DNA from 3 places in the Brevibacillus sp. SKDU10 genome. Region 1 is predicted to be linked to each of the others. Evidence: predicted binding sites of a transcription regulator. Region 1 holds the regulator's gene; each other region holds the start of a gene.
The links. Region 1 encodes LexA, which represses DNA repair genes until DNA is damaged. Its sites were predicted from a motif close to CGAACATATGTTCG; they were not measured.

Region 1 (11,186 bases):
TCTGAAGAGATGAAAGATATGATTTGTTTAACACCAGAACAAAGAGAGTATTTCAACACATTTAAGAGTGGGCATACTTGCATTTATGGACCTGATGGAGAGCCGATTAGTGAAATGGTACCGGCAGAAACAGAAGGAATTGCTTATGCAGAGATCGATATCGAAAAAATCATTGATTTTAAATATTATATCGATCCCGCAGGACACTACTCCAACCAAAGCTTAAGCATGAATTTTAATCAAAATCCTACTCCTGTTGTGAGAAAATTTGGAGAGAGAAAAAACGAGACGATTTCTTATGAGGAAATCAATTTATTGGTAGGCAGTGAGCGATAACGTCTAAAAATCGGCTAGATTAGGCAGCAAATAAAAAAGTAGAACATCAACCATAACTTTTGTCATATTTTTAAAGACTAGGCCTACATTTGAATAGAGACCATATTCATAGAACCCTCATGTCATTATGCGTGAGGGTTTTTCATATTTTTATTTGTGAGACTATTTTTATAGCATGACGCAGAAAGCCCGGTAAATAGGGCTTTTTCGAATGTTAACAAATTCTTGTTTATCTATAAATTTAATTTTTTTGTAAAAATAAGAAAAAAATTCTTGATAATAGTTCTCAGTGTAACTATAATGATTACAGGAGGTGAACAAATTAGAAGAAAGTGGTTAGAAGCAATTTTAATAATTTTCATAGTTTTTACTTTTTAACAATTATCTAAGGGAGGAATTATGATGTTTAAAAAAATTCTTTTAGCTGGTGTATTAGGAGTTGCAGGATTGACAGGAGCAAGCTTCACAGGTTTAGAAGCAACGAAAGCAAGTGCGGCAAGTGTTCAAGATCAAGATGTGTTTAAATATTATTCTTTAAGCTCTTATGAAGTTGCTCCAAAAGAATCCTTCTATCTGAAAAAAGGGGAAGAGCTTAGCGTTACCGTAACAAATTCAGGCTATCCGATCACATACACAGTCTATGATGCTGATAATAAGGTCATAGGTACATATGATACGTACGCAAGATACGGCCGTATCTTTAAAGCTACAAAAGATGGAAACATTTCTGTTCAATTTCAAGCAGGTGTAAATTCTTCTTTCACAAAGAAAATGAACTTTACGGCTAAATTTTCTATTTATAAATAAGTCGAATAAGTTATACGATTTGTAGAAATCATGCTTATTCGAAAATGAGCTGGCGAATAAAAGTCGCCAGAAATGGTAAATAGGTCCTTCCTCAATAGAAGGACCTATTTATTTTTAAGCGAAAATATGGTGATTCACTTTATTGCGCAGGAATATTTTTCCTCTATTCCTAGAGGATTCTGCCATCTGAACTGCTTTTTGGACCTCCAAAAGATCGTAATGAGCATATGGCATCATGAGCCCCAACTTTTGTTCCATTACTAATGCTAGTACAAGGGAGAAGGTGTCTTGCCAGGTTTGTACAGATACCTGCTGATTCCAATGCCTTAAATGAAATAATCTAATGTTTACCTGTGTTCTACGCGATATTTCCCCCCAATGAACAGGTGTTCCCGATAAAAGTCCGATCGTTACCAATGTACCTTTTGGCCGAACACAAAAAGCTAGGTCTGAACCATCTGTGCCCCCTACAGAATCAATAGCAGCAGTAGCTCCTCGGCCATTTGTCAGTTCCATAACAGTTTGATGTAATGCGGTGTCAGAGGTGTTAATGACAGCAAAGGCGCCTAACTGAAGGAGTTCTTCAGTATAGAAATGATTCCTTGTGACAGCAATCAGTCGAAACCCAAGAATAGCAGATAACTGGCAAAAGATACGTCCAATAGAAGAACCGCAAGCGTTGACGAGAAGGATATCATCTTCCTTTAATTGCAATACTTCTGTACACGTTATCCAGGCTGTTAGAGGGTTTATATAGAGCTGGGCAGCGATGTAATCTTCCATGGAAGGTGGTATCGTGATTGCTAAATCTGCTGGTGCTGTCACATAATCCTGCCAGGTCCCTTCTCCCCGCAAAGGCAGAACACGTTTGCCAAGAAGCTCATGAGAAACGGAAGGTCCTACTTCCTCTACAATGCCGACACCTTCATACCCAGGAATAGTAGGCAATGAAATACGATGAGAATATGCTCCTCTAATGGGAAGCAAGTCAGATGGATTGATAGGACGATCAATCATACGAACAAGAATTTCTCCATTCATAGGAGGTTTCATTTGTTTTTGTTCAACCTGTAAAACCTCCTGCGGGCTCCCAAATTCATAATATCTAATACATGTAGCTATCAAAGTTGTATGTCTCCTTAATCTTTTATCTCTAGATTATTTTATAATATAGGTTTGTCATGATGCTAGTGATTGTAGCTTTCGTGTTCAAAGCTGAAATCCTTATAGTTATTGGCTAAGCAATGCAGCAGACGGAGCAGAAATTCTACTATTTATTTAGAATTTTTTGTTATAAAGCGGAAGTTTGCTTGCAATGTCTTCAAGATTATGAATAATAGTATATAACTTAAAAGGATTTCTTTATTCTAATTACCTGCATGTTTTTCTTTGTAGCTACAAAAGACAGTTTCATTTTTCTTTTAGCAGTAAAAAGAGCGGTTTCAGTCCCATGAACCCGTTTTATTTTTAGTTTAATTGTAGTAGTTAGAGTAATAACCTCTACAAATGGAATGGAGTAAAAATTATGGATATAAGGGCTTTTATTCAAATGTTCATCTCGATGACGATTTTTGGATCAGTAGGATTTTTTTCTGTGTTAACGGGTCTTTCTGCTTTAGAATTGGTTTTTATTAGATGTATTTGTGCGACAGTTTTTCTTGGTTCGATCTGGTTTATTACAGGAACGTATATCAAAGAGCAATGGAGCAAAAAAGAACTAATGAGGGTTAGCTTCTGTGGTATAGCAAATTTATTAAATTGGATTTTCTTGTTTAAATCCTTTGAGCTGATTTCGATTACAGTCGCCATCTCTCTCTATCATCTTGCTCCGATGATTGTCTTGCTTGTCGGTAGCTTTCTTTTCAGAGAAAAGTTAACCATACTCTCAATTCTGGCTATCTCTGTATGCTTTGTAGGAACGGTTTTTATCATTGGAGTAGATGGTGATCTCTCAAATGCTTCGTTTCAAATGACAGGATTTTTGTACGCTATTCTAGCAGCTCTTTTTTATGCAGTAACGATGATTTTAGGGAAGAGTATACAACAAGCAAGTGTTTATGCCACAACGTTTATTCAAACTGCTATTGGCGCTATATGCTTGCTTCCCTTTATCCATTACCATGTATTTTTAGACCTGACTCCGCAGAATTGGGCATACGCAATCATTACTGGCATTATCCACACTGGTGTTGTGTATCTTCTGTTTTTCGATAGTGTACGAAAGCTATCGACCAGAACAATTTCAGGAATGGTATTTTTGGATCCAGCCGTTGCTATTTTATTAGATGTGATCATAATTGGATTTCGACCAAATATGATTCAAACAGTAGGAATTTTATTAATATTTATTGGGATGCTTTATACGTTAAAAAAACCAAAACAACAAAATACAGCGAATATTACGTAAAAAAGATCACCGGCACTCTTGATTTACTAGTGGAGTACAGCTAAAATGGGGAAAATATTTTGAGACGGAGGGGGATCAATGAATTCTTATGAGCTGCAAATAAAAGAGTACCTGCATGCAAAAGCTGCTGATGCCCAGCACTTTATACTGAATCAATCTTGCCATACGGTCGAAGAGGCGGCTAAAGCTGTAAATGCTTCTATTGATGAGCTGGTTAAAAATATTTGTATGCTTGATGAAGATGGACGACTAATTGTGGCCATTGTAAAAGGAGAGGATCGAGCTAGTACATCACGCGTAAGTAAGGGACTCAATATAAAAAGACCGCGTTTGGCAGATGAAAAGGAAGTATTAGCAAGAACGGGTTATCCGGCCGGTGGGGTCCCTTCTTTTGGATTTGAGGCAATTTTTTTGGTTGATCCGAAAATAACAGAATTAGAGTATGTTTATACGGGAGGAGGCTCTCCTCATTCATTAGTGAAAATAAAGGTAGAAGATTTAGTAAGATTAAATAGCGGAAAATTGATGCGTGTAAGAAAATAAGCGATGCGATAAAGCTATCATTAAGGTATTTCTTAGCATACGACAGCTCATTCTATATGAAGTAAGGAGTATAGAAATGAAAATAGAGCTTGTGAAGGTATCTTTGCAGCAAAAGATGATTTTAAGGCATCTAATCGAGCTATATCAATATGATTTTAGTGAATTCGATCATGCAGATGTTAATGAGCATGGTTTATATGATTATCTGTTTCTGGACCATTATTGGACAGAATCAGCTCGAATACCTTTTTTTGTCAAAGTGGATGAAAAATATGCTGGGTTTGTGTTACTGCGAAAGATACGAAGCCAAGAGATAGAATACTACTCCATTGCAGAGTTTTTTATCATGAGAAAATATCGAAAGCGTGGAATCGGTAGAAAAGTAGCATTTCGCTTATTCCATCAATTTCAGGGAGAATGGGAAATCTCCCAAATCGAACAAAATATCTCGGCACAAAAATTTTGGCGTACATTAATTTCGGAATACACAAATCATAATTATCAAGAATTCAGGCGCGAGGATTGGAATGGTCCTATTCAAAAATTCTCGACGATCGGCATACATACAGATGAGGAGAACGAGAGATAATCTAGCACCTGAAAAATGGTGCTTATTTTATTAGATCTCCTCATTCTCCTACACCAAGTTTTAGGGGATGCAGAGGCTGTAAGAGCTGATAACTGATCAGTGAAGGTGTTGCGTGATAACGTGATAAAAAGACTAGTGAATCGTCACGTTTCCTGTAATAGTAACAGGTTTTATACTAGCGTTTTGCAGAATAACAATCCAATGTGAATGTCGTGGGACGGTTACAGTAGAGCCTTTTGGATAGATTTTTTCAGCTCCGTAGGTATTTGCATTCAGTAGATACCAGCCCAATGAGTCTACTTTCTTATCAAACGTAACCGTTACGCTGCCACCTTTCGCGAGGAAAAAAGGGCCTGTGACACCAGCTTCTCCATAACCTCTATCCCATTCCTTTACCGTTAGTGCAAATGGAATAGAATATTGGCTGTAAGCATTACTACTACTAGTTACTTTTGTTGTGCTATGCTTATCTAAAGCCGCATAGCTAGTCGAGGACAGTAAGAAAACAATTGGTACTGCCAATAAAGAACAAACGATTTTGTGCATCTTGCAACCTTCCTTTCCGAAATAGGATATACAGGCTTGGAGCGGGGACAATTTAGTGTATAGTATTAATTTCTCTAAATGTAACATTTCACCTGTTGTCCTTATACCTTTTTCTTGCTGTCCTTTTGCCTGTATGAAGTGGAAAAAGGGAGCCGGTAAAGAGCGCTACAGGTAAATAGGTCAAGCTTTGCTAAAAACGAGATCATAAAAAAGAGCAGGACCATGTATATGTAGGAAAAGACACGTTTAGCGAACAAGAAAAAGGAAACTCCTAGTAAAAATGAAACGTAGGAGAGCACTGAAACGTACATATAGAAAACGGGTCAGATGCAACAAAGAGGGGGTTTAAACATGGATGTTTTATTATGGTTGATCGTTATACTTCTATTTGGTCTAAGTATTGCTGGTATTTTCTTCCCAGTGTTACCTGATACGATCATGTTATGGGGCGGTTTTTTACTATATCAATTCGCGATTGCAGAGCCTGGAGCAGGATTGCCGGTTTCCTTCTGGTGGGGAATGGGAATTTTGAGTGTGGTGTTATTTGGTGCTGACCTATTGACTAATATGTACTTTGTTAAAAAATATGGTGGCTCAAAAGCATCAGCAATCGGGTCAATATTAGGTGTTATTATTGGTGTACTTACGTTTCCGCCATTTGGTATGATTATTCTCCCATTTATATTTGTATTATTAATTGAAATGCTGATGCAAAAACAACCGGCAGAACGAGCTTTTAAGATAGCGATAGGAAGTCTTATAGGTTTCTTTAGCAGTGTCATCATGAAAATCTCTATCCAACTCATCATGATTATCTGGTTCTTTATTGTTGCTTGGTAAAACTTATTGTGGATCGTTACATTGGATTTTGAGTGTGATCCATTCCATAAAACCGAGATTGTCAAATTCTCTATCATTTACTGTAGGGAAAACGGCAATCTCGGTTTATTTGTGTTTACACATCAGGATTAGAGAAGGCTTGTTTGAAGACTTGCTTGAAGACTTGCTAAAAAAGAAACCTGTTTTAAGTGGCTATGTAGCTAATTTACACCTAAATATAAGCCAATAATAGGAGAAACACGAAAGGTATCAAGGAGCTAGGCAGAGTGGAGCATAAAATAAACCGTTACGAACAATAAATTTGAGTAGTAAAAAACTCTTGGCGAGTATGATCTTCACCAAGAGTTTGTACGTGTAAGCACGTGAGAAGTTAAAAATCCAATGCACTAGTGGAAAAGGCGGTAAACGCCAATTACTTTACCTAAAATCGTCACATTATCTAAAATGATTGGTTCTAGCTGTGAGTTTTCCGGTTGTAGACGGAAGTGAGTTTTCTCTTTAAAGAAACGTTTTACAGTTGCTTCATCCTCTTCGGTCATGGCTACCACGATATCTCCGTTATTCGCTACATTTTGTTGGCGGACAATTACATAATCGCCATCTAAAATGCCTGCTTCGATCATGCTCTCTCCCATAACGCGCAACATGAACACATTGTCAGACGTAACGATGTTTTCTGGCAATGGGAAATATTCTTCCACCTGTTCAATAGCTGTAATAGGTTGACCTGCCGTTACCTTACCAACCACTGGTACTCGAACGATGGAGCTTTCATAATCGTCCTGTAGACGAGTCTCGTCCAATAATTCAATAGCACGTGGCTTAGTAGGATCACGGCGGATTAAGCCTTTCTTTTCAAGTCTTGCGAGATGACCGTGAACAGTGGAACTGGAAGCTAGTCCTACGGCTTCACCGATTTCTCGAACAGACGGGGGATAACCTTTATCTTTTACTTCCTTACGAATAAAATCAATGATCGCTTGTTGGCGATTGGAGAGTTTGGACATTTCGAACACCTCATTCTCTCGATCCAGATATTTTCTACATTATACCATGAGAATTTGCGTTCGACAAACATTAGTTCGATTCTTTCGCTTGACAGGAATGTTTGTTCGCATTATGATGATGTTATCGAAATGAGAACAAACGTTTGCGAGGGTGATGATAATGATGGTACAATCTAGCAATTGTCAGAATCTATATAAAGATAAAACAATGACGAGTAAGAACACATTGGTACATCATAGAAAAGGGATAACGCGAGGGCAAGCAATCGTAACGTTATTGCTGATCATAGTATCTTTTGCAGCAGGCAGCATGATTTTTGGAAAAGAGAAAGTGGCTATTGCGGCTCCTCATACACAGCAGGCAGCTTTAGTCATTACAATTCAGCCAGGTGATACGCTGTGGAGTATTGCACAAGCTTATCAACAGGAATCTGGGCTATCAGCCAGAGAACTAATGGATGAGATCATGAAACAAAATCAGTTAGATAGCCCCATGATTTATGCAGGAAATAATCTAGCTATTCCAGTATACCGATAAGCGAAAGCCATAATTTATATCTCCTCTCCTTTGGTCTTGTGTTATAATAAAGAGAAGTTAGTTGAGGAGGTATCACCATTGGTTACTGATGCAGAAATAAAACGTATTAATGAATTAGCCAAGAAATCGAAGGGTGTTGGCTTAACTCCAGAAGAAAAAGCGGAGCAACAAGCTCTTCGTCAAAAATACATTGATGCTATGAAGGCTTCCTTGAAATCTAGTTTAGATTCGATCCGTTATGTAGAGGATGAGGAACCTAAGCATAAGCACTAGTCTATGTGATTTTTCCAATGATCCGTAGTAATAGTGCTGTGAAACAGGTTTTTACAAGTAAATAAGAGGCGATGGAGTTCGCCCTAAGCGCCAATAGGCTAATGACTCCTACCAGTAATATTGCTGGTAGGAGTTTATTTGTATATATGTGAAAAATAATGGATAAAGGAGAGAATGCATGTCTTTTTTAATTGTTGGACTATCAGGAATGATGGGGGCTGTATCTCGATATTTAGTAGGAGCATGGACATCGGGCTGGTGGGAGCTGTCATTTCCTTTAGGTACGCTAGTAATTAACTTGATAGGCTGTATCGGATTGGGAGTTCTCAATCAATATCTCTTAACCCGAAATCAACTGCCTGCTTGGTTTACCTTAGGAGTAGGAACAGGGTTTATTGGTTCTTTCACGACCTTTTCGACTTTTAGTGTAGAGACACTTACCCTTTGGCATCAGCATCAATATGGACTTGCCATTTGCTATGTGCTGGCCAGTCTATGGGGTGGTTTATTGATGGTATGGCTGGGTTCTTGGATAGGTACCCAATTAGCACAGAGAGGGAGCGATACTGATGCTGTTGAATAGTATAGGAGCAGCATTGGGCGGCTGTCTTGGGGCCATGGCTCGTTACGGAATCAGTTCTCTGATCAATCAGCGTTATAAAGGAATGTTCCCTTTAGCGACCTGCTGTATTAATATTTTGGGTTGTTTTTTATTAGGGGTACTAACAAGCTCTTCCTTAGCTCCATTTTTTATCGTAACGGCAGGCACAGGTTTTATGGGGGCTTTTACGACCTTTTCTACATGTAAGTGGGAGAGCTATTCATTAGTTACAACAAAACGTTACCAGATAGGATTCATATACTTGCTTATTAGTTATTCTGTGGGGATTTTATCTGCAGCACTAGGGATGCTGCTCGGGGTACATTTGTGATTTTTAAGATTATCCTTGGAATTGCTTTTTCATTTTGATAAGATAAATATTCGTTTGATGAAAAGGAGGTTAGTCATGTGACCATTCATCATCCTGCATATAAGGAAGAACAAGATCGGCTGGATAAAACAGTACATACGATTGAAAAGGAGATTGGACAGCTGCGAGAGGATTTGCGAGAGGCAACGGACGATTATGTCAAACAAGTAGTCAATTCCTCGAAAGCTAGGGATCTCTTTCATCTGGAAAGCTCTGTGAAAAAGCCTTACTTTGGTCGAGTAGATTTCATGAAAGACGAAACCTATGAAATGGATTCCGTATATATTGGAAAGCGTGGGATTGTAGAACGCGACACAATGGATAGTGTTGTAGTAGATTGGCGTGCACCTATCGCTAGCCTTTATTATAGCGGGGAGAGCAAGGATGCTTTTTACCGAACATTACAGGGAATTGTACGTGGAGAAGTAAAGCTTAAGCGTAATTTTGCTATAGAAGATGGTCGGATTACAGGAATTTATGATGGTGCGTTAAAAGAGACGATCAATCGCGAAATCGGGACGCCAGAGGATTTTCTGGAAGAAGGTTATATTGACGAATTCTTAGCTTCTAGTCTGAATCAAAATAACGATAGTCGATTAAAGGATATCGTTGCTACCATTCAAACGGAACAGAATGATATCATACGTGCAGAAAAAGATCGGGCTATTGTGGTTCAAGGGGTAGCTGGAAGCGGAAAGACTACGATTGCATTACACCGCCTTTCCTATTTAATTTATAATTACCAGCATTTGATTGCGTCTAAGAAATTTATGGTATTTGCTCCTAATAAGCTGTTTTTAACATATATTTCGGATGTATTACCCGAATTAGGTGTGGAGGATGTACAACAAGCCACTTTCTCAGAGTGGGCTGCCAAACAGGTAAAGGTACTTTTACCAAAAGGATGGCGAATTGTTGATCCGAGCAAGCCATTGTTGCTTTTCTTTGAAGACGATGCTAGTAAGCAGGTACAAAAGCGTCAAACGTGGAATCGGATGTCTTTTAAGGGTTCTATTCATTGTCGCAATATGCTAGATAAGTATATGGATTACTTGTTGCATGAGCTGATTACCTATAAGGATTTACGATTTATTTATAACAAGACAAAGCATGTGTTTGAAATGAAAAAGGCAGATATTCGCCAGTTGTTTATTAATGAGTTTGCTCATTTGCCCTATCACCGGAGAATAGAAGCCTTAGCTAAGCATGTTAAACAACAAATGACCCAGCAATTGTTTACACATTTACGAGAAGCAAAAATTGATTTGGATAAGCCAAGCTTATTACGGTTCGAGAAGAAAATGGATGAATTGCTCGCTTTGTATTTAGGGAAGTGGCCAGAAATAGATGCTTTTACTGTGTATACCCAGCTTCTGCAGGATTGGGAGCTTTTACGAAAGCTTACTAGTGAAGATATTTCAGATGAATGGTTGCAGGATGTCGTGGAGACTTCAAAAGCAATTATAGAGGAAGAACGTATAGAAGCAGAAGACCTTGCTCCCATTTTATATCTTCGTCATCTGCTGGAAGGAAGCGGGAAGGAAGCTCCTTTTGATCATACGGTAATCGATGAGGCGCAAGATTTGAGCTATGTAGAGATTTTAGTGCTTTCTTTACACACGAAAAATGAATCAATGACAATCGTAGGGGATTTGGCACAAGGGATTCATGCGTACCGTGGATTAGATAGCTGGCAGCCAGTTTTACGAAATATCTTCAAAAAGAAAACAGACTTTTATACGTTAGAGCAGAGCTATCGTTCGACAATTGAAATTATGAATTGGTCCAATGAGGTTTTAAAGGGCACTCAATTACCGGAAATTACGGAGGCAAAGCCGGTGTTGCGTCATGGGGAAGAACCGTTATTTTTACGGGCGAAGAGTCAGAGCAACATGCTAGAGGATATTAAAAAGCGGGTTGAAAAGTCATTAGCGATTGGTCATCAAACGGTGGCGATTGTCACTAAAACCATACATGAGAGTAAAAAAATTGCTAAAGCATTAAAAGAAAAGGGCCTTGAGCTCCATCACCTAGGTGTGAAAGATAAGGAATTTCCAGGTGGAGTAACCGTTCTTCCTGCTTATCTGACGAAAGGGCTGCAATTTGATGTAGTAATTGTCCTACACGTAGATGATGAACATTACAAGGAGTATGTGATGGATGCCAAGTTACTTTATGTCACCATGTCACGACCTGTCCATCAACTTCTGCTATATATTCAAGGGGATGCTAAGGTGACTCCATGGCTAGAGACAAAAGCAACTGCTATACAAGAGATATGATATGAAAAATCATTCAGAAGATTAGATGTACGCTTGATACAACCAAT
Region 2 (11,186 bases), on a different contig from region 1:
AACACGGACTTTTTTGAGCTCCGCTTCCTTACGCCCGGTCTCGTCTCGAACAGCTAATGCACCTTCAATCTTACGCTCCATAACCAACTCATCGATTTGAGCGACTAGCTTTGATTTCACCACATCATATGGGATTTCACTAATCACAATGCGCTTATGCTTGTTCCCTTTTGCCTCTTCGATATCAGCTCGTCCACGAATGATAAACTGGCCTCTACCTGTTTCAAATGCCTTTTTAATGCCAGATACCCCTTGAACAATCCCTCTGTTAGAGAAATCTGGACCCTTCACAAACTCCATGAGCTCATCAGTCGTAATAGACGGTTTACGCATCATGGCAATTGTAGCGTCAATGACTTCCCCGAGATTATGTGTAGGGATGTCGGTAGCAAAGCCTACAGCGATACCAGACGCTCCATTTACCAGCAAATTCGGGAACCGTGCTGGTAAAACAGCAGGTTGAACTGTGGAATTATCATAGTTCGGGATAAAAGGTACGGTATCCTTTTCAATATCTCGCAATAACTCATTAGCCAACGCAGATAAGCGAGCCTCTGTATATCGCATAGCAGCTGGAGGATCGGCATCGAGGCTGCCGAAGTTACCTTGACCCTGAATTAACACATGGCGCATCTTCCACCATTGTGCCATCCGTACCATCGTCTCATAAATGGAAGCATCCCCATGCGGATGGTACGTACCCATTACGGAACCAACTGTTTTTGCTGATTTCCGATAAGGCTTGTCAAAGGTGTTATTCTCTTCGTACATCGAATATAAAATCCGGCGTTGTACCGGTTTTAAGCCATCGCGAGCATCTGGAATAGCACGTGAGAGGATAACTAGATTAGCATAATCCCCAAAACGTTTTCCCATGATCTCTGCAAAGCTTTGTTCAATTAAACGATTAGAAAACATGCTACTCATCCTCTCCTACTTCAAAAGTGACATGGGTCTCGATCCATTCACGGCGAGGAGGGACTTTATCGCCCATTAAAACCGTAATTAATTTTTCACAGTGAGCCCTGTCTGCAAGAGACACTTGAATCAGCTTCCGGTTCTCAGGGTCCATTGTCGTCTCCCATAATTGATCAGGATTCATCTCACCTAAGCCCTTGTACCGTGTAATTTTTGCCCCTTTGCCTAACTTTTTCAGAGCGATTTCCAATTCTTCATCATCCCAGCAGTAATAGGATTCTGCACCCTTCTTACCCTTTCCACCATCTTTAGATACCTGATAAAGCGGCGGCTGAGCAATATAAAGCTTATTAGCAGCAATAAGCGGCTGCATATAACGGAAGAAGAAGGTTAACAGGAGCGCCTGGATATGCGAACCATCCACGTCTGCGTCAGACATGATGATAATCTTATCGAACGCACAATTCTCAATAGAAAATTCTTCGCCGATATCTGTTTCAAGCACTTCTAAGATCGTTCTGAACTCTTCATTTGATAAAACCTCGGAAAGCTTAGCCTTCTCCGTATTCAACGGCTTTCCTTTCAGACCGAAGATCGCTTGATATTCCGAGTTGCGAGCTTGCTTAGCCGATCCTCCTGCTGAATCACCCTCGACTAGGAATAACTCGTTAATCTTCGGATTTTTATATTGAGGGGGTGCAAATTTTTCCGAAATGGATTTACGTTTCTTCGCACCCTTCCCTTTTTTGTCCCCGCGCAATGCTTCTCGCTGTTTTCGAAGCTCTTCACGAATTTGCATCGATTTTAATGCTTTATCAATTAATAGCTTAGCGATCTCAGGATTCTCTTCTAAGAAAAAGCCCAATTTTTCCGAGATAATCTGTTCAACAATGGTGCGCGCTTCTTCATTGCCCAATTTGTCCTTTGTTTGCGATTCAAACTGAACATCAGACATTTGCAGAGATAACACGCCTAAAAAGCCTTCACGCAAATCGTTCCCGGTCAAATTAGGATCTTTTTCCTTGATATACCCTTTCTTGCGGGCAAAATCATTAAAAATCCTGGTGGTGGCATTTTTAAAGCCTGTGACATGTGTACCACCATCATTTGTCGGGATTGAATTCACATAAGAAGCTAATGTCTCCGTATATCCATCATTGTATTGGAAGGCCAGCTCTACATACACATTATCCTTCTCTCCATCGAAATAAACTACAGAATGGAGACCATTTTTACCCTCGTTTAAATACTCTACATACGATTTAATGCCATCTTCATAATAGAATTCTTCTTTACGTACCTCTGGCGTACGTTTATCAATTAACACCATGCGCAAGCCTTTCAACAGAAAAGCCGTTTCACGGAAGCGATCACGCAAGGTCTCGTAATCAAATTTAGTAGCAGTAAATACCTCAGGGTCTGGTTGGAACGTTACGGTTGTCCCCGTACGTTTGGATTTTCCTACAATCTCAAGACCCGTGACAGCTTTACCCACAAACTCCTGTCCATTCTTATCTACTACATATTCAAAGCGTTGCTTATAAATGTTTCCTTCTCGGTGAATTTCTACTTCCAGCCAGCGAGACAAGGCAACGACGACACTGGAGCCAACTCCATGCAAGCCACCGCTTTTTTTATACCCGCCTCCGCCAAATTTACCACCTGCGTGAAGTGTGGTAAAAATAACCTCTGGCACTGGTCGCCCAGATTTATGCATACCTGTTGGAATACCGCGACCGTGATCCTCCACGCTAACGCTACCATCTGGATAAAGAGTGACAATAATACGATCGTTCACGCCAGCCAAAGCTTCATCCTTAGCATTATCCACGATCTCCCACACTAGGTGGTGCAAACCGCGTGATCCAGTGGAGCCTATGTACATACCAGGCCTTTTACGTACGGCGATCAAGCCTTCCAGGACCTGAATATCGTCTTCGGTATATGATAGTGCTCGATTATCAGCCATTCTGTTCTCCCCTCTTACACACTTGCAATCAACGTTCCTTCAAGCGAACACCTAATCGCTATTTTATCTCATTTCATAAAAAGAAAAAACTCTTTTACATGAAAGCTCTTACATAGTTGCTACTATACATGTATTTTACTTGTTGTTCCACCGCAACAAACGTACATACAAAGAAAAGTTCACCTTTCCTATTGCTTTTCCCTATTCTTCTAAAAAAATAACCATCTTTATCCCTTTCTAACAAAGGTAACGTTCTTCCTGCTTTTTTATATGTATTTTTTTGCAACCTAACTCTTATAAAAGGTAAGACTTTTACTTAACAGGCTACTTCCTAAAAACAACAGGAACATTCGTTCGTTTCTTGTAGATAAATTCAGCCACCCTGCCGTTTGGACAAGATGGCTGAAAGATTTAGCCTTGAATACGTTCCAGCTCTTCTTTATCAATGTCGTAATTCGCATACACATTTTGTACGTCGTCATTTTCTTCAAATGCTTCCATCATCTTCAGGATTTTTTCAGCATCTTCACCTGAGATTTTCACAGTGTTTTGCGGGATCCACTGTATCTCAGCATTGGTAAATTTATATCCCTCTGTTTCCAATGCATGTTTTACTTGCTCTAACTCGTGAGGATGCGTAATGACTTCGAATTCTTCCTCTGTCACGATTAAATCCTCTGCACCCGCTTCTAGGGCTTGCATCAGCATTGTATCTTCATCAACCTCAAATTCTTCGCGGTCAATAACAATTACACCTTTACGGTCAAACATGAAGCTTACAGATCCTGTTTCCCCCATATTTCCACCGCGTTTGCCAAAAATAGCACGTACATCAGCGGCTGTACGATTACGATTATCAGACAAGCATTCTACGATCACAGCTACTCCGCCTGGAGCATAGCCTTCATAACGGATTTCTTCGTAATTATCACCTTGACCACTGTCCGTAGCTTTTTTAATCGCACGCTCAATATTGTCATTGGGCATATTAATCGCTCTTGCATTGGCAATAATTGCTTTTAGTTTCAGGTTTGCAGTGGGGTCAGGTCCGCCGTTTTTAGCTTCTACATAAATTTGACGAGCTAACTTAACATATTGATTGTTTTTCTTTTGATCGGCTGCACCTTTTTTTCCTGCAAATAACTTAAACTTTGGCATCTGAAACTCTCCTCACCAGAAATGTCTGCTTGGGTATGAAATAATAATTTATTGTAGCAAAAAGTAGCGATTCATACAAGGCTGGCTCGTCTGATTGCCACAAAGATGGCAAGGGTAAAGACATAATTACGGGGTAAGCTAGATAGTGAACCCATACCTATTTGCGAGGAGGATGAGCCTGTGCTAAGTGCAACGAAACCGTTTATAAAGCTGCATAAGTATGACGAGCATCTGGTTGCTGACATTGAGGCACTTAATTCATCTGGATATGCTAAAGATGACATTTATGTGTTGAAATGGAATCCTGATAAGAATCATTCGAATCAACGCGACAATTTTTACAAATACAGTACACATTTTGAAAAAGCAAAGGGCCATATCGACAGCAAAGCTAACTTTTTTGATAACGGTGGGAAGGAATTGCGTTCAAAGCTCGAACATATTGGACTAACCAAAGACGAAGCCTCTGCCCTAGTCAGAGAACTGGAAGAGACAGATAAAACCTGCATTTTGGCTGTGCATGATTTAAAAGATAATATTATTGAAATGAATACTCAATATAATCAATAGGGTGCTGACAAGCAACAAGAAACCCGGAGTAAAGGCAGCTCCGGGTTTGATTTATCACATTTTTTACATATCTTTTTTACTCGTGCGTACGGTCAATCAGCTCGATGCCTTCCATTGTTTCATGCAATTTCGCATGAGCAGCCTCTTCCTCTTCTTCTAGCAATGGTACTAGTTCTCCATCTTCAATACCAAATACATAAATATCGATTTCGCCTTCTTCATCAATCTCGTCTTCCTCGGTTGCTTCTGTAAGTGCAACAAATTGTTTGTTATTTAATTCAAACATCGCGATTACTTCAAAATCGCCCATTTCTTCGCCATTTTCATCATCTAGTGTGATGATATCACCTAAAGCCAAATCTTTTTCATTTTCCATGTGTATATGCCTCCTGCTTTTGTTCGCTTAGGTTATGTATCGTCGTCCATTCAGACAGCAACTCATGTGCTTGGTATGGGATTACATAACAGGGTAGATTAGCTTAATTAGCTAGTCCCATCCATATCCAGTATTCCCCTGCACCTTTCTTAGCATACCCTGCTTTTTAGGAAAAGTCTATGAGAAGTTCTAAAACATAAAGACCGTCTCCTTCTAAGAAGACGGTCTCCTTCATTTATCTACTGTTTCGAGATTTCGAGATAAACTAATCAGCCTCGTAAGGGATCTCTTCAATGACTCCCTTTTCAATCAAAAAGGCTTCCTCAGCTTCCAAAATGGTAATAATTTCTTGACGTCCTACTTTCATGCCGCCTTCAGCAAGTTTTCTTTCTACGAATTGCAGCATCTCTTCATAGTCTAACACTTGTACATCTTGTTGATTATTTTGCTGTCCCATGGTTATAACCCCCTGCATTCTCTCAGCCATTCTTTGGGTAGTATAGCATGAATCCACCAAGCTAGGCTATTCACCAGTGCCCTCACTCATGTCCTCTTGCTTTCGAGACCAAGGACGGCGCACTGGCTTTAACAAGTAAGCAGACCAGCATAATAAACCTATGCTGAGCACTAGATAAAAGATAGCGAAATATCCCCAATAAAAATCATCGTTGCCTAACACGGAAGAAAACTTGGTCATGCCAAGAATACGTGAACCGACAATACATGGATTAATATAGGTAAGCCACTTTATTAGGAAAAAGTTTTCTATCCCATTCATGTCGGGATACCAGTAATGCATAATCGCTGCCAAGAAGTACAAGAGAAATCCTGTACCTACCACAAAGAAAAAGGCAATACCATATGCAATAATCGTACTAACCCCAGTTCGTTTAACCCAAGTTGAACAAAAGATTCCTAACGAACCAAAAAACAGGATATTGATGGCAAAGAAGAGAATGATACTAAAAATTTGGGATGGTGATACTCCACCGTATAAGAATACAAAACTGTATAGAGGCAGAGAAGCCATAATTAAGAGAAACATAAAGGACAATGATGTAACCAGCTTGCTCAAAATAATCCGTCGTGGCGATAATTGAGTGGTTAATAGGATATTAAGCGTTTGCCTTTCCCTTTCACCGCTGATTGTCCCTGCTGCTAATGCCGGCGCAATAAAACAAATCAGGGCATAATGCAGAGCTGACATAGCAAAAAATAGATCATCTCCCTCTCCTAAAAAAAACGTGGACGTTTTCTCCATTATAGTTAAATATCCCAGCAGAACAGCACCAAAGACCATTAGATAGCTAAACAGAATCCAGATCGATCTTTTCGAACGAAATCTCTCACGCAATTCTTTCGAAATAAGCGGATTGCCAAAAAAATGACCCATCAGTTGCCCACCCCTTCCGTAATAGCTAAGAACACATCTTCTAGGTTTTCCTGTGAGTCTGCGAAGTGTGTTACAGGGATGTTTGCCTGTATTAACTGCTGTAGTAAAATAACCTTCTCTTCTTGTGTACCTGTAAAATGAAACCGAAAATGACTGTTTTTGTTATCTAAGCGTCTCACAAAAGGAGAGGCTTGAAGGATTTGTTCTGCAAGCTCCACGTTCCCCAATGTCTTTACCTGCATAATAGAGATGCCGCGTGTCTCCGTGCTTACCTCGTTAACCGCTCCATTTGCAATAAGCTGGCCTTTTTCAATGACGCCGATCTCGTCGCAAAGCTCTGCTAGCTCAGGCAGGATATGTGAGCTAATCAGGATTGTTTTGCCCATTCCTTGTAATTTCTTTAAGATTTCTCGCATTTCGATACGTGCTCGTGGGTCCAACCCTGAAGCTGGCTCATCCAAAATAAGAATTTCTGGACTATGAACCAAGCAACGGGCTAATCCGAGACGCTGTTTCATTCCTCGTGACAAATGATCCACATAAGCATCAGCTTTATTACTGAGATTAACTAAATCCAGCAGGTCAGCAATCAAATTAGAACGGTTTCGGGCTGGAATATTATATGCCCTTGCATAAAAGTCAAGGTACTCGGTTGCTTTTAAATTATCATAAACACCAAAAAAGTCAGGCATGTAGCCTAGGAGCTGTTTAACCTCCCTAGGCTCCTTCTCTACATCATATCCGCCAACATAAGCTTTTCCACTGGTAGCTGGTAGGAGGGTAGCTAGAATCATCATCGTTGTACTCTTGCCCGCACCATTTGGCCCAATAAACCCATAAACGCTTCCCTTTTGAATGGACAGGTTCACATTCTTTAGGGCTTCAAACTTCCCATATCGTTTGGAGAGATTCTGCGTCTGTATCATTATTGTTTCTCCTTTCCTTCCAACTGGAAGACAGGCTGTGGAATGGAGACAGGTGAATCTCCTTCATAAATAAATCTGATCAAAACAAAACCTTCCGAATTGATATAGTCTTTCGGATTGTCTTTTAACTCGAATGCGCTATTACTGTCAAGGATTTTCCACTCACGAGAAGCTGCATGATACACTGCTTTCTTCACAAAGCGATAAGCCAAATTGTCTAGAGGGGCCGTCACTCTTGTGATTTCCACATTGGCTGGTACTTGCAATCCGTACGTTACTTTTCCATTAAACATAGTAACCGCATCGTGATCATCTCTGTTTACTTTGCCTTCCATACTAAGAACCTGAACCTCTAGTGTTCCATATGGATACGTGATGTGACTGGTTTGTGCATCTTTTAACAAAATTGGTTGTTGAACAAAGCTTAGATAGTCTTGCATGATTCCTTGTTCAGATGTAGTAAAGACCTGATATGGGCTAGTGCTTACACCTATCAAAGTCAATCCGTTAGCATTACTTAGCCCTTGCAGTGAATTTTCGTACAAAATAGCCTTTTCCCGCTCGTTTTGAGTAGGATATGTTGCGTCTTCAATTGAGAAATCTTGTGTATAAAACGGCTTCACTTCTTCATTTATTTGCTTGGTTTCCCCTTTAGCAAGAGAGCCTAGCTCCATTCTTCGATTTCCCATTGTCAGATACAGCTTTTGATAATCAAAAACACTCTTGTTTGTTATTGTTCCTTTGATATGCTCCTGCTCGAACACCAAATCAGCTTGTAATTGGCCAACATCTTTAACTAAACCTCCCCCATTAATCGGCTTTTGCGTCATATACGGGATATGAGTTATGGTTGTTTGAAATTGACCACGATCGTTTTGTCGAATGGTATAGGCTGATTTGTTTTTATTTCGTTCTGTGTGTTGCAAAAGATTTCCTGGAACGATAATCCCATCTTTTGTGTCTAAGATAATTTCCCCACCAGAACGTTTCAGCACAGTTGCATCCGATTTTAAAATCGCTAAATCTGGTCGAATCGAGATAATTTGGTTTACTGTATAAAGCTTATCATTTGGAGCTATTAAACTCTTCCCAAAAGAAAGGGCTCCAACACTAACCACGAGGGCTGAAACAGGGATAATTCCCCACGCCCAGTCTCTACGGTCTCTACGTTTTAACAGCACATACAGAATAGGTCCAATCAATAGTACATAACCGATCCAAATGAAAAATAGCACGGAAGCAGACGGCAGATGAACATCAGGAATGTGCTGTGCCATATTATAATAGTTAGGATTTCGATTCAGATAAGGAAAACGAACTTGGCTATTTAGTGCATATTGGGATACTAGCTTACTCCAAAGCTGACGGTTGAATTCCCATGAGGCCAATGGCTGTGCATTGACATCATAGTTAGCAAAAAACAACTTTCCTAAGCCCACCTTTTGAGTCGAAAACAGTGGCAATGACTTGTTATACACCGTTATCTGTTGAATCGGCAAAGCTGATTTTTTACTGATCTCGGTAAAGGTAGACAAATCCTTAGTGATTCCCGGCTGCTTGGTTAAAGCTGGCATCCACTCTTTAAAAGCATCCAGTATTTCTGGAGGAGTGGAAGCAGACAGCAAAATGTTCCCTCCAGCATATACCCATTCTTTTATTTTTTTTATCTGTTCTGAAGGTAAGCTACCTGCTGAAATATCTCCAATTACTAGCATATTGATATTACTTAGTACATGAGCTTCAGTGGGTAGCTCTTCTGGTCTCACATTGCTGACCAGCATACTGCTCCAGGTAGCCTCATTTCTCGGAGCAGCTTCTTGATTACTGTCTTCAGCACCCTCTTGTCTTACTTGGTTTAAGAATTGCATACTATTTTCGTGTTGATCGAGGACAACAACCGTTACTTGATCCGATTGCTTTTCTCTAATCTGATAATTTGGTTTTACCTTTGCAAGCAAGTGATTGCCTTGATAAAATTCCAGTCGCAATGCCTCGCTATTATTTATGATCTCTTCACTTGGTAAGTCGAAGAAAACATGCTTCGTTTCCCCTTTTTGAACAGTAATCTCTTTTACATAAGGAAGAGCCTCCTTTGAATGAGGCTTTTCAATTGCAAACCGCAGTTCACCCGAAACTGCATCACCGTTATTCGTAATATCTGCATGGACGCGAATTAAATTATCCTGGCTTGTTATATCAGCAAACGGAATCTTCGTTTTCATTTCAATTCTGTCCGCCGCATACGAAACAGGAAGTTGAAATCCCATGAAAGCGAGCGCAATCGCTACCAGCCATTTCCACATATGTTTTCCTCCTATTATTGTAAATCAAGCGGCGTAAACATAAACCCTTGTTGATCAGAGTTGACAATTAATAGATGCTTTCCATCACTAGTCCATTCAGCCCTTTTTACCGATTGCTTCTCGATACCTGCTGGAAGCTTTACTTTTTTCCATCTTTTAACAGATTCATCCATTGTACCCATTAGCATGACGCCATCTGGAGAAAGAATCGTAAGCTGCTTAGCTGAAAACCACGAGGGAGAGCTGCCTTTTACTTTTTCCTTGATTTCTCCCGTCTGGCGATCATAAATACAAACCTCTCCATTTTGTTCAAAAGAGAGATAACGTCCATTGTGAGACCAAGACGCCTTTGAACCGTCTGCTACCTTCTCTTTACCAAAGGTACGCAGATTGGTTACCCAAATCTCAGGTTTATCTTGCTTATATGCTGTATAAGCTAAAAATTCATCTTTAGGATCAAATGCAGGGTCAATCACTGGACGATTCTCCTGCTCCAATAATAGTCTCGGAGCATAGCTTTCTTGTTTACTCTTATTAAGCTGTAAAATCCACAATTTCCCTTTCTCCTGGCTGTTTTCCGTCAGCGCCAGCTTTGTACCTGTAGAATTCCATGCTATGGAGTCATATGTTCCAATTTGTTGTGGAAGCTCAATAGGGGTATCTATGTCACTGTCAAATCCGCTTATGATGTGCAGCTTATTATCGGCTTGCAAATAGGCAACTTGTAAATCTGAGGATAGCACTGCCGAATCAGTGGATAGCTTAGGAATATTGATGGATGACTTTGAAATAGCAAGATCAACATCTGCCTGAGCAACATTTACGTATAAAAAAGCAGCCAAAGCAATTGTTCCGATCCCGCCTAGCATATACAAGCCTCTTTTTCGATTGATCCTCTTTTGATCATTGTGCTTTATTTCTTCCTGGCGAACGACCGTCAGTTGCGGTTGTTTTTGCCCTTGCATTTGCTCCATTAATTTACGTTTCAAATCTTCTTTTAATCGATAGTTAACAGGAACCGCCTTACGCATATCACTTAAATGTGACAAGAGTTCAACCACGGTCTGTTCATGATCATTTGTCTGATCTGATGCATTGCGTAGATCATCCTTCATGGCGATCACCTTCCTCATACAAACTCTGCAAGACTTTTATTCCGCGGTGAGAGATCATCTTAACGGACGATTCACTTTTACCTAGCACTTCAGCAACCTGGGAAATCTTTAGATCAGCAAAGAAACGTAGCGTCAAAACATCACGCTGATCCTGCGATAACATATTTAACCTAGTCCGTAATAAAGTCATTTCTTCTTTAGATAAAACACGCAATTCAGGTTGATACTCATCATCTGCCTCAATAAACAATAATTCTTCTGCTTCAGTCGGGTATTCACGCACCTTGCGAACAAAATCAATAAACGTATTATGAGCGATACGAAAAATCCAAGATGCAAATGGGCTTCGACGGCTATATTGATCAAATTTTTCCAGAGCCTTTAAAAATACGCTGGTTGTCAAGTCGTCTGCATCCCACGAACTATGTACTCGACATCGTAAATAGCGATTGACCCGA
Region 3 (11,186 bases), on a different contig from region 1:
AATTGGTTCGAGTTAACATAGGCTCTTGCTTTTTTGTATCACAGCAAGGACTTCCAGCAATGCTACAGGCTAGATTTGGGCGAATTGTTACCATCTCCTCGATATGGGGAGAGACAGGTGCATCGTGTGAGGTTTTATATTCCATGACAAAAGGTGCTATTCTTAGCTTTACAAAAGCATTGGCTAAAGAAGTAGCACGTAACCACATTACAGTCAATGCGGTCTCGCCAGGTGCTATTTTAGGCGGAATGATGGATCGGTTTACCCTGGAAGAAAGAGAAGCTGTAACCGAAGAGATTCCAATGGGACGACTTGGACGACCAGAAGAGGTAGCCGAAGCCGTTTCCTTCTTATTGCAAAAGGAGGCCGGGTATATTACTGGTCAAACCATTTCGGTTAATGGTGGCTGGCATACCTAGAAATGAAAACATGGATGTAAAAGCTCAGTAACTTTTCCTTCTCCCTGTATAAAAATCAGGACTGAAACGCATTCTAATTCTGAGCGGACAAAAGCGTCCGAAGAGTGCTTAAGGAGGGATTGGGATGTCAGTACTTGATAACTTTAGTGATTGGAAAGGTTTTTTATCTGAACGCGTCCAACAAGCTACACAAGCTGGTATGAACTCCGATACCATTCAAAATGTAGCATATCAAATCGGTGGATACCTAGCTGATCAGGTTGATCCGAAAAACGAACAAGAACGTTTACTTAAACAACTATGGGATGCTGGTGATGACGAGCAACGTCGCGCCCTAGCTAGTGTCATGGTTAAGCTTGTAAGCGATGGTAAAATTGAATAGATTTTTCTTTTGAGGAAAAGTAGCTCTTACGTTAGGAAAGACGTAAGGGCTGTTTTTTATACGAAGAAATGTAAGATAAGCAGACAGATTAAAATAAGCGTATTTTTTTATAAGAGAATAATAAGTTGAACGGCGCATAGAAATGATTATTGATAAACAAAAGAGCGAGGCGCTGATAAAGTGCAGTAAAAGAATTTTTATTGGTATCATTGGCATGTTTTCTGCATTTTTTCTTTGTCCTTCTACATGCAAATGGTATACTATTGTTGAAAAGCCATCTATCACGGGGGAAGAACAATTAGGATTGTTCTTACAGAAAAAAAGGGGATACATGATGCTTACGGAGGAGAAGGAATTTTTTGAGTGGTATTTAGAATATCGCTTAATAAAGGATCGTCCTGGTTTGCTAGGAGACTTAGCTTCCATTCTGGGGATGCTTAACATTAACATTCGTACAATTAATGGTGTTCAAACCAACACGCGAGGAATGTTATTATCCACAGATGACAATGATAAGATTGAAGCCTTACGTAGCCTGTTGTTAAAAGTAAGCAATATTGAAATTAACAAGCTACGTCCGCCTACCATGCTTGACCGTCTAGCTGTCCGTCACGGACGTTATATCGAACGTGATGCGGAAGATAAAAAAACATTTCGCTTTATTCGTGACGAATTAGGAATTCTGGTTGATTTTCTAGGAGAGCTATTTAAAAAAGAGGGGCATCAATTAATCGGAATTCGTGGAATGCCTCGGGTAGGTAAAACAGAGTCTATGATCGCAGCCAGTGTATCCTCCAATAAGCGTTGGACGTTTATTTCATCAACTTTATTAAGACAAACAGTTCGTAGTTCCTTGACCGTTGATGAAATGACAGCTAATCATGTATATTTGATTGATGGGATCGTCTCAACCATGCGCTCAACGGAACGTCATCACAGCTTGTTGCGTGAGATTATGGCTTTCCCAGCTACTAAAGTCATTGAACACCCTGATATTTTTGCAAGAGAGACAGAGTACAAGCTGTCTGATTTCCACTACATTATTGAGTTGAGACATCATCCCGATGAAGAGATTACATATGAATTAATCAACACGAGAAGTTTTAATGACTTCGAGATGACGTAAGGAGGCTACATTGTGTCTGAGCTCGGCCAAGTATTGAAGAGAGCAAGAGAAGAAAAAGGAATCTCGCTCAATGATATACAAAAAATGACAAAAATCCAAACCAGATATTTAGAAGCGATTGAGCGGGGAGATTTTCACATGTTGCCCGGCCACTTTTATGCAAGAGCTTTTATCAAAAGCTATGCGGAAGCGGTAGGATTGGATCCTAATCAGATCGTAGAGCATTACCAGGCCGACTTGCCATCCCAACCGCCACAAGAAGAGGTGGAACGATTACAAAGACGCCATGTGGTTCAAAGGCGATCACCTTTTCAAACCGGTAGCTGGGTAGCTCCTACTTTATTAACACTATTTATCATCTTAGTTCTTGGCGTTGCTTATATGGCACTAGTGAACCGGGATAGTACACCACCTACTGTTCAAAAGCCCGCTGAAGGTATCATTGATACCACACAAGGTGGAGGAGGGGCTCCTACTCCGAATCAAACTCCGGGTCAAGGACAGATTCCGACTACTCCTGGAACAACTACACCGCCAGCAACGACAACGCCTCCAGATGTTACGATGCCTGATGTGAATTTACCTGAGACGGATGGTGCTGGGGCTGCGGGTACACTTACTTTTGAATCCCAGCAAGGAAAGTATTACAATTACAAGGTTGGCAATACGGATAAAATCTCAGTGACGATTAAAGCAACCCGTGGTGCTTGCTGGATACAGGTGAGAGATAAAGATCGAGGGAAAAAACTATTTGAATCTACTCTTCAAAAAGGTGAAGAAAAAACCATAGAGGCACAAGATACTGCTTTTCTGCATGTAGGTTATTCACCTGCCGTTGAAATAATAGTTAACCAGGTTCCAATAACAATGAGTGATATTAAAGCGCAAACGGCTAAGTTTAATTTCACTTTGCAAAAAGACGAAGTGCCGGCACAATAACTTTTTATAAGCTCATGGACTCCCGTTTCACTACCAAAAGTGAGGCGGGAGTTTTTTAGCAGAAGGACTTATTTATAAGCTAACATGATTGTATTTGCAATCAGAGTTAACCCATATAGGATGCAGGCTTTGAACGCTTGAAAACGGTTGATTTTAAGTGCTACTCTTTTTGACTACTCGCCTTTGCTTATATTATACTGGTTAGGTGAATTTGGGCTGGAATATGCAATTGGAGGAAGAGAAATGACCGAAAAGACAACACCCCGTGAAAAGGTTGCCATAGTAACCTTGGGTTGTGAGAAGAATCTGGTCGATTCAGATATGATGGCACATCTGATCGATGAGAAGGGTTATGAGTTAGTTGATAATCCAGATGATGCAACTGTCGTTATCGTGAATACCTGTGGATTCATCGATGCTGCAAAAGAAGAGTCTGTGAACAAGATCTTAGACATGGCCGAGTTAAAAGAGAGCGGAAAATTAAAGTCGTTGGTAGTAGCTGGCTGTTTAACCCAACGCTATAAAGAAGATTTATTAAATGAGATTCCTGAAGTGGATGGTATTGTTGGAACCGGCGATTTTATGTCAATTATTAACGTGATTGAAGACACGCTCATTGGTAAGCGTACAAGCCTGATCGGCAATCCCGTGTTTAACTACGAGCAAGTGGTAAAACGTAAGGTAAAAGAAGGAACTTATACAACATATACCAAAATTGCAGAAGGCTGCGATAACAATTGCACATTCTGTAGTATCCCACTCATGCGCGGTAAATTTCGCAGTCGTTCAATCGAATCTATCGTAGAGGAAGCGACATATCTGGCAACGAAAGGCATTGTGGAAATTTCGCTAATCGCCCAGGATTCAACTAACTACGGTATGGATTTATACGGCAAGCTAATGCTGCCTGAACTACTGAACAGACTGTCTGAAGTAGACGGCATTGAGTGGGTTCGACTACACTATGCATACCCAGGGTTCTTTACAGATGAGTTAATTGAAACGTTTGCTAAAAACCCGAAAGTTTGTAAGTATATTGATATGCCTTTGCAACACTCAGAGGACGCCATTCTGAAACGAATGCGCCGTCCGGGACGTCAAACCGATATTCGTAAGCTTGTTGCTAAAATCCGCGCTGAAGTACCGGATGTAGCTTTGAGAACCTCTTTAATTGTTGGGTTCCCAGGGGAAACAGAAGAGGATTTCTTGAAGCTCTGTGATTTTGTGAAAGACATTAAGTTTGATCGTCTAGGTGTGTTTACGTATTCGAATGAAGACGATACTCCTGCGACACGCCTGCCTGATCAGATTGATGAGGATGTCAAAGAAAAACGCGCTAATATATTGATGGAAATTCAACGTGAGATTGCTAACGAGAAGAATGGTCAATACGTGGGTAAGGTATTGGATGTCCTAGTAGAGAGATACGAAGGTAGAAACAACATTTACGTAGGCCGTACCCAATACGATGCTCCAGAAATCGATGGGGAAGTCTTTATTTCAAATTATCAAGGAGAACTAGGTAAGATTGTAAAGGTGAGAATTACCCACTCATACGATTATGATCTAGCTGGGGAGGTTATTTAGTTGAATCTTGCCAACCGCATCACGCTTGCCAGAATTTTTCTGGTCCCTGTCGTCATGTTTTTTCTACTAGTAGAATACAAATTTGGCACGTTTACCATCGGGACTCTAACTATGACGTACAATGAGCTGATAGCGGCTTTGGTATTCATCTTGGCAGCCAGCACAGATGGTCTAGATGGGTACATTGCCCGTAAGCGGAAGATTGTTACGAATTTGGGCAAATTTTTAGATCCACTGGCGGACAAATTGTTGGTATCGGCTTCGCTTATTTCTCTTGTTGAGATGCAACGAATCGAAGCGTGGGTCGTTATAGTGATTATTAGTCGGGAATTTGCAGTGACAGGTCTACGAATGATTGCAGCGGCGGAAGGAAAAGTTATTGCCGCAAGCGCGTGGGGAAAAATTAAGACCTGGGTTCAAATCGTAGCGATTGCTGTCTTAATGATGAATAATTTCCCGTTTGAGTTTGTCGGCATACCTTTTGACAAAATCGCGATTTGGGCAATGGTCCTGATTACCCTTTGGTCCGGGTATGACTATTTTTCTAAGAATCGCAATGTCATTCAATATTCGTAAAAGATTGGGATGAAGAGTGATGAAAGCGGAAATAATCGCGGTTGGAACTGAGTTATTACTTGGACAAATTGCTAATACAAACGCGCAGTTTTTATCGCAAAAGCTAGCAGAAGTAGGAATCAATGTTTATTATCACATAACAGTTGGCGATAATTATGAACGAATGCTACAAGTGATAGAACGTGCGAAATCGCGTTCCGATCTCATCATTTTTACCGGGGGGTTGGGCCCTACGCAGGATGATTTGACCAAAGACGTAGTGGCCGACCATCTTGGCCACAAGCTAATCACGGATGAAAAAGCAATGGCGAACATTCGTGATTTTTTTGAGAGACGCGGTATTGACATGACTGACAATAATCGTAAGCAAGCCCTTGTAATTGAGGGATCGGCGGTCTTTGATAATGATCACGGAATGGCACCAGGAATGGGGATTACCCAAGAGGGCGTTACATATGTCTTGTTGCCTGGTCCCCCAAGCGAAATGTATCCGATGGTGGAAAATTATGTGATGCCGTTTTTGGCTTCTTTAGGAAATGAGCATCAAATCTTTCATTCTCGTGTCTTTCGCTTTTTTGGTATCGGAGAATCTCTGTTAGAGGCAAAGCTGATAGACTTAATTGAGGAGCAATCCAATCCGACAATTGCCCCATATGCCAAGGAGTTTGAGGTGACGTTGCGCATTACGGCTCGCGCTACCTCTGTGGAGGAAGCAGAGAGGTTGCTACGTCCTGTTGAAGAGGAGATTCGCAATCGTGTAGGTGAGTTTATATATGCAGTAGGGGAATCTCCGTTGCACCAGGTACTTTATGAGCAGCTACTAGTAAAACAACAGACGATTTCTTTTGCTGAAAGCTGTACAGGGGGCACTGTTTCCCAACTGCTTACCTCGGTTCCCGGCGCGTCGCAGGTATATCGAGGAGGAATTGTTTGCTATTCCAATGAAATCAAGCATCAATGGCTGGATGTGCCTCTTGAAGTCTTAGAGACAGAAGGGGCTGTCAGTGAAACAACAGCTCGGCTTTTAGCTGAGAATATTCGCCAAAAGATGGGCACAACCTATGGCGTTTCTGTTACCGGTGTAGCAGGGCCTGAGTCTTCCGAGGGAAAACCTGTGGGACTGGTCTATATCGGAATCGCCAGTGAGAAGCAGCCTACTTTGGTAAAAAAGGTGCAAGTTGCGGGACAGCGCAGAGCGATAATTGGGCGTGTTGCCAAGAATGCTCTCTATTATGCGCTTCAGCAGCTTCACTGTAATGACTAAAAGAAAGGTGACTATCATGACGATTTTTTCAGATTTAGCTTTACATAAAAATGTGTTGCAAGCTATTCATGATATGGGCTTTGAAGAACCATCACCAATTCAGGCGGCTTGCATTCCTAAAATACTAGAGGGTGGCGACCTGATCGGACAGGCTCAAACAGGTACAGGGAAAACGGCTGCATTTGGTATCCCGTTGGCTGAGGTCTTAAACCCTACTAACAACCGTATACAGGCGATTGTTTTGACTCCGACTCGCGAGCTCGCTATACAGGTGGCGGGAGAATTAGTGAGAATATGCAAATACAAAAAAATTCGCACACTCCCAATCTATGGTGGACAATCAATTAGCCATCAGATTCGTGCGCTTCGACAAGGCGTGCATGTGGTGATTGGTACACCTGGGCGTGTTTTGGACCATTTGCGCCGCAAGACACTCCATTTGGAAAATGTGAAAATGCTTGTTCTCGATGAAGCAGATGAAATGCTGGACATGGGCTTTATTGAAGATATCGAGACCATTCTTAGCCACATGAAAGCTGAGCGTCAAACCTTGCTTTTCTCAGCAACCATGCCTCCTGAAATCAAGCGTTTAGCTCATCGCTATATGAAAAATCCCGAGACTGTGGCTGTCAGCCGTGAAGAAGTTACAGCACCTTCTATTGAACAAGTGTATTATAAAGTTTTCGAACGTAATAAACGGGAGAGCTTATGCCGCATTCTCGATAGCCAGGATGTAGAGCTTGGCATCATTTTCTGTAGAACGAAGCGCGGGGTAGACGAATTGAGTGAGGCCTTACAAGCACGAGGCTATTTGGCAGATGGCTTGCATGGCGACCTATCTCAAGCACAGCGCGACAAAGTAATGAAGGCCTTCCGGGAAGGGACGATTGAGTTTTTGATTGCTACAGATGTAGCAGCCCGTGGGATTGATGTAGGCAACGTCTCACATGTTATTAATTACGATATTCCACAGGACCCAGAAAGCTACGTGCATCGGATCGGCCGTACTGGACGTGCTGGGCGTAAAGGGGTAGCTATGACGCTAGTCACTCCTCGAGAGATGCGTCAGTTAATGGTGATTCAAAAACAGACGAAAGCATCTTTGGTTACTCGCACCGTGCCTACCTTGGAGGAGATTGCGGAGCGCAAACGTACTCAATTACGTGAACAGCTACGTTCGCTGATTGAAAGCGAGTCTGCGAATGGTATGTATCAAGAAATCGTGAATGAGCTAATGCAGGAGCATGACCCAGCTAAAGTTGCAGCCGCTGCTCTACATCTCGCGTTTCATACTGATCCAAGTGGAAATGATGAAGAAGAAGGGTACAATTTTGGTGAGACGGGCGCAGCAAGAGGAATGGTTCGTTTCTTCTTAAATGTAGGACGAAATGTGAACATGAAGCCTCAGGATCTTGTACGGGAGATCTCCGAATCGGTGGGCATTCCGGGCAAATCAGTAGGGCGAATTGATATTTTTGAAAACTTCACTTTTGTAGAAGTTCCAGAAGATGTTGCTCCGTTTGTTTATGAGGCGTTAAGACAGACGCGCATCAATGGTAAACGTATTAATCTAGAGCCTGCTAAACCGCGGACACGTAAATCATAATTAGGCTGTACAGAAGGTTTTTTCACATGGAGGTTAAGTGAAAATGCCTTCTTTTTTCTATATAATTCCTATACGAATATTTGTTCGCAAAAAATACTTGGCAAACCCCTCTGTCTCGATGTATGATACATACATAAGAAAAAGTTGAGTGGAACGAGAAAGGGAGTGTCACTATTGTCAGATCGTCGCGCTGCGCTAGAGAGTGCTTTAAGACAAATAGAAAAACAGTTCGGGAAAGGCTCCATCATGAAGATGGGAGAAATGGCACATTCACAGGTTTCTACTGTTTCAACAGGAGCCTTAGCTCTTGATATCGCACTTGGTGTCGGCGGTTTCCCACGTGGTCGTATTATTGAGATTTACGGGCCAGAATCCTCTGGTAAAACAACAGTTGCGCTTCATGCCATTGCAGAAGTACAGAAGCAAGGTGGACAAGCAGCCTTTATTGATGCAGAGCATGCTCTAGACCCTGTTTATGCTGCTAAATTGGGTGTTAACATAGAAGAATTACTTTTATCCCAACCAGACACAGGAGAACAAGCTTTAGAAATTGCGGAAGCTCTCGTACGCTCTGGCGCTGTAGATATTATCGTAGTAGACTCCGTAGCGGCTTTGGTTCCAAAAGCTGAGATTGAAGGAGAAATGGGTGACTCTCACGTTGGTCTACAAGCTCGTTTGATGTCTCAAGCTTTACGTAAGCTTTCTGGAGCTATCAATAAATCCAAAACAATTGCGATCTTTATTAACCAGTTGCGTGAAAAAGTGGGCGTTATGTTTGGAAACCCAGAAACTACTCCTGGTGGACGTGCTTTGAAATTCTATGCTAGTGTACGTCTTGATGTGCGTAAAGCAGAGGGAATTAAACAAGGCAATGATGTAGTAGGTACAAAGACTAAAATTAAAGTTGTAAAAAATAAAGTAGCTCCTCCGTTCAAAGTAGCCGAAGTCGATATTATGTATGGAGAAGGTATTTCTAAAGAAGGAAGTATTCTGGATATTGGAGCTGAGCTGGACATTGTTGCTAAAAGCGGCGCTTGGTATGCATTTAATGAGGAACGTTTAGGTCAAGGCCGTGAAAATGCAAAACAATTCTTGAAAGAGAACCCAGCTATTGCAGCTCAGATTGACCAAAAAATTCGAGAATATTACAGCTTGAATCCTAATTCCATCCCAGAGGGAGAAGCGGTTCTCGATCCAGAGCAGGATGAAGAGCCAACTTTTGATTTAGAGTAGAAGAGATGTAAGCCTGTCGTATTCTGTGCGGCAGGCTTTTTATGTGAAGACAAAGCAGTCTCGATTAGAGTGGGAGGAAACATGAAAACCTCAGGGGTAATCACGGCCGTTCATAGGGATTTGAAAAGAAAACAAGTGTATTTAATTGATTTGGACTATGAATTTGCATTTGAAGTGCATGAGGAAGTCTTTATTAAGTACCATTTGATGAAGGGGACAGAGATAGATAGTAATTTTTTCGCAGAGGTTTTACGAGCGGATCATGAGAATAAAGCCTATTTGGCTGCTATTAATTATCTTAGCTATCGTCCACGGAGTTCTAGAGAAGTAGAAAGATATTTAATAGGGAAAGAGTTTTCACTAGAACTGGCGGAGCGAATAGTAGAGAAGTGTACGCGAGAAGGATATATAAACGATGAGCTATTTGCTAAAAAATGGGTAGAAGAGAGATTGCGTTTGAAACCTCGGGGAGCCTATATGCTTAAGATGGAATTGAAGCAGAAGGGAATTGCCTCGAGTTTGATAGAGAAAGTATTGGGAAGAATAGAATATGAACAGGAGCTAGATGCAGCGCGTGGTTTGTTACGAGGAAAAGTAGCAAGAATAACAGCTCCCATTGATCAAAAAACAGAGCAAAAGCTCTTACAATTTTTATTACGGAAAGGATTTTCACATTCCATTGTTCAACAGCTAAGAAATGAATGGAGAACAAAAAACTGGATGGAGGAAGATGACGAGTAGTGAGGGCGCATACTGTATAATCCTTCCCTAGCGAAGCAATCCTACTCCCCACAAGGTCTACTCCTTGACAAGGCTTGTTCGCAAATAATAAAATAGGTTTGTATTACTTGGTGTTTGATAACTTTTTGCGATTAGCAATCCATAACTGAACATCCATGAGGCCTATGTCTATCATGATTGCAGTCGACCGAGTCGCATCGGTCTTGTTTTTTAGGCTATGGATGCCAAATGTTTCCTTCTTCGCTCTTACTTGTTTTTCATTTTATGTACGAGATACGAAGATGATAGGAATCACCAAGAAAAAAATGATTTGTATGAGAAATGTAAAAGTCATAGACAAAGGAGGTGTAAGAGAACACGTATGGATCTATCTAACCCACTATTGTTAGTTTTGCTATTGTTGGTAGCACTAGCAATTGGTTTTGGGGTCGGATACTTCTTACGTAAATCCATTGCAGAAGCCAAAATTTCAAGCGCAGAAGAAGCGGCGAAGCAAATCGTCGAAGAAGCGAAACGCGATGCGGAGGCAGTGAAAAAGGAAAAAGTCTTAGAAGCCAAAGACGAAGTGTTTAAGCTGCGTACAGATGCTGATCACGAAATCAAAGAGCGTCGTAACGAAATTCAGCGTCAAGAGAGACGTATCCTTCAGAAAGAGGAGTCTCTTGACCGAAAGCTGGACCAATTGGAACGTAAAGAAGTAGAACAAAGCGACCGTGAAAAATCAATTACTGAGTTGCAAGCCAAGGTTGAGCAATTATATAAAGATCAAGTTGCTGAACTCGAACGCATTTCAGGACTAACTCAAGATGAAGCAAAGACAATTATTCTAACAAACGTAGAAAACGAAGTGCGCCATGACATGGCAATTATGATCAAGGATATTGAAACGCAAGCAAAAGAGGACGCTGATAAAAAAGCTCGTGAGATTATCACAACAGCAATCCAACGCTGCGCGGCTGATCATGTGGCAGAGACGACCGTTTCAGTTGTTACTCTTCCCAATGATGAAATGAAAGGTCGAATTATCGGTCGAGAAGGTCGTAACATTCGAGCACTAGAGACACTAACTGGTATTGATCTTATTATTGATGATACTCCTGAGGCAGTTATTCTTTCAGGCTTTGACCCGATTCGACGTGAAATTGCTAAAACGGCCCTCGATAAGCTGGTGGCAGACGGACGTATTCACCCAGCTCGTATTGAGGAAATGGTAGAGAAATCAAGACGTGAAGTAGATGAACGTATTCGTGAGTACGGGGAACAAGCAACATTTGAGACAGATGTACACGGATTGCATCCTGATTTAATAAAGA

Region 2: AYJ08_RS20860 (DNA gyrase/topoisomerase IV subunit B) is a predicted target of LexA. The motif match lies at 2,932-2,945, and genes of this name have one in related genera.
Region 3: recA (recombinase RecA) is a predicted target of LexA. The motif match lies at 7,973-7,986, and genes of this name have one in related genera.

The regions. Positions count from the first base shown of each region.
Region 1 is NZ_LSSO01000090.1:62,687-73,872, forward strand. Features, by position in the region: gene AYJ08_RS05640 (carbon-nitrogen hydrolase family protein) at 1-336, shown strand, start outside; gene AYJ08_RS05645 (hypothetical protein) at 736-1,143, shown strand; gene AYJ08_RS05650 (zinc-dependent alcohol dehydrogenase family protein) at 1,258-2,268, opposite strand; gene AYJ08_RS05655 (DMT family transporter) at 2,669-3,550, shown strand; gene AYJ08_RS05660 (aminoacyl-tRNA deacylase) at 3,629-4,093, shown strand; gene AYJ08_RS05665 (GNAT family N-acetyltransferase) at 4,170-4,682, shown strand; gene AYJ08_RS05670 (hypothetical protein) at 4,815-5,228, opposite strand; gene AYJ08_RS05675 (DUF456 domain-containing protein) at 5,580-6,068, shown strand; gene lexA (transcriptional repressor LexA) at 6,455-7,075, opposite strand; gene yneA (cell division suppressor protein YneA) at 7,236-7,613, shown strand; gene AYJ08_RS05690 (DUF896 domain-containing protein) at 7,692-7,886, shown strand; fluoride riboswitch at 7,945-8,004, shown strand; gene crcB (fluoride efflux transporter CrcB) at 8,065-8,469, shown strand; gene AYJ08_RS05700 (fluoride efflux transporter FluC) at 8,456-8,818, shown strand; gene AYJ08_RS05705 (HelD family protein) at 8,896-11,139, shown strand.
Region 2 is NZ_LSSO01000204.1:25,481-36,666, reverse strand. Features, by position in the region: gene parC (DNA topoisomerase IV subunit A) at 1-918, opposite strand, end outside; gene AYJ08_RS20860 (DNA gyrase/topoisomerase IV subunit B) at 920-2,887, opposite strand; gene AYJ08_RS20855 (YebC/PmpR family DNA-binding transcriptional regulator) at 3,299-4,045, opposite strand; gene AYJ08_RS20850 (YflT domain-containing protein) at 4,226-4,615, shown strand; gene AYJ08_RS20845 (DUF1292 domain-containing protein) at 4,692-4,991, opposite strand; gene AYJ08_RS20840 (hypothetical protein) at 5,257-5,448, opposite strand; gene AYJ08_RS20835 (ABC transporter permease) at 5,515-6,384, opposite strand; gene AYJ08_RS20830 (ABC transporter ATP-binding protein) at 6,384-7,310, opposite strand; gene AYJ08_RS20825 (hypothetical protein) at 7,310-9,613, opposite strand; gene AYJ08_RS20820 (TolB family protein) at 9,628-10,728, opposite strand; gene AYJ08_RS20815 (RNA polymerase sigma factor) at 10,718-11,186, opposite strand, start outside.
Region 3 is NZ_LSSO01000160.1:53,446-64,631, reverse strand. Features, by position in the region: gene ymfI (elongation factor P 5-aminopentanone reductase) at 1-419, shown strand, start outside; gene AYJ08_RS13065 (DUF3243 domain-containing protein) at 544-801, shown strand; gene AYJ08_RS13060 (DUF3388 domain-containing protein) at 1,136-1,927, shown strand; gene AYJ08_RS13055 (helix-turn-helix domain-containing protein) at 1,940-2,866, shown strand; gene rimO (30S ribosomal protein S12 methylthiotransferase RimO) at 3,110-4,453, shown strand; gene pgsA (CDP-diacylglycerol--glycerol-3-phosphate 3-phosphatidyltransferase) at 4,454-5,029, shown strand; gene AYJ08_RS13040 (competence/damage-inducible protein A) at 5,049-6,293, shown strand; gene AYJ08_RS13035 (DEAD/DEAH box helicase) at 6,310-7,899, shown strand; gene recA (recombinase RecA) at 8,074-9,132, shown strand; gene AYJ08_RS13025 (RecX family transcriptional regulator) at 9,214-9,873, shown strand; gene rny (ribonuclease Y) at 10,235-11,186, shown strand, end outside.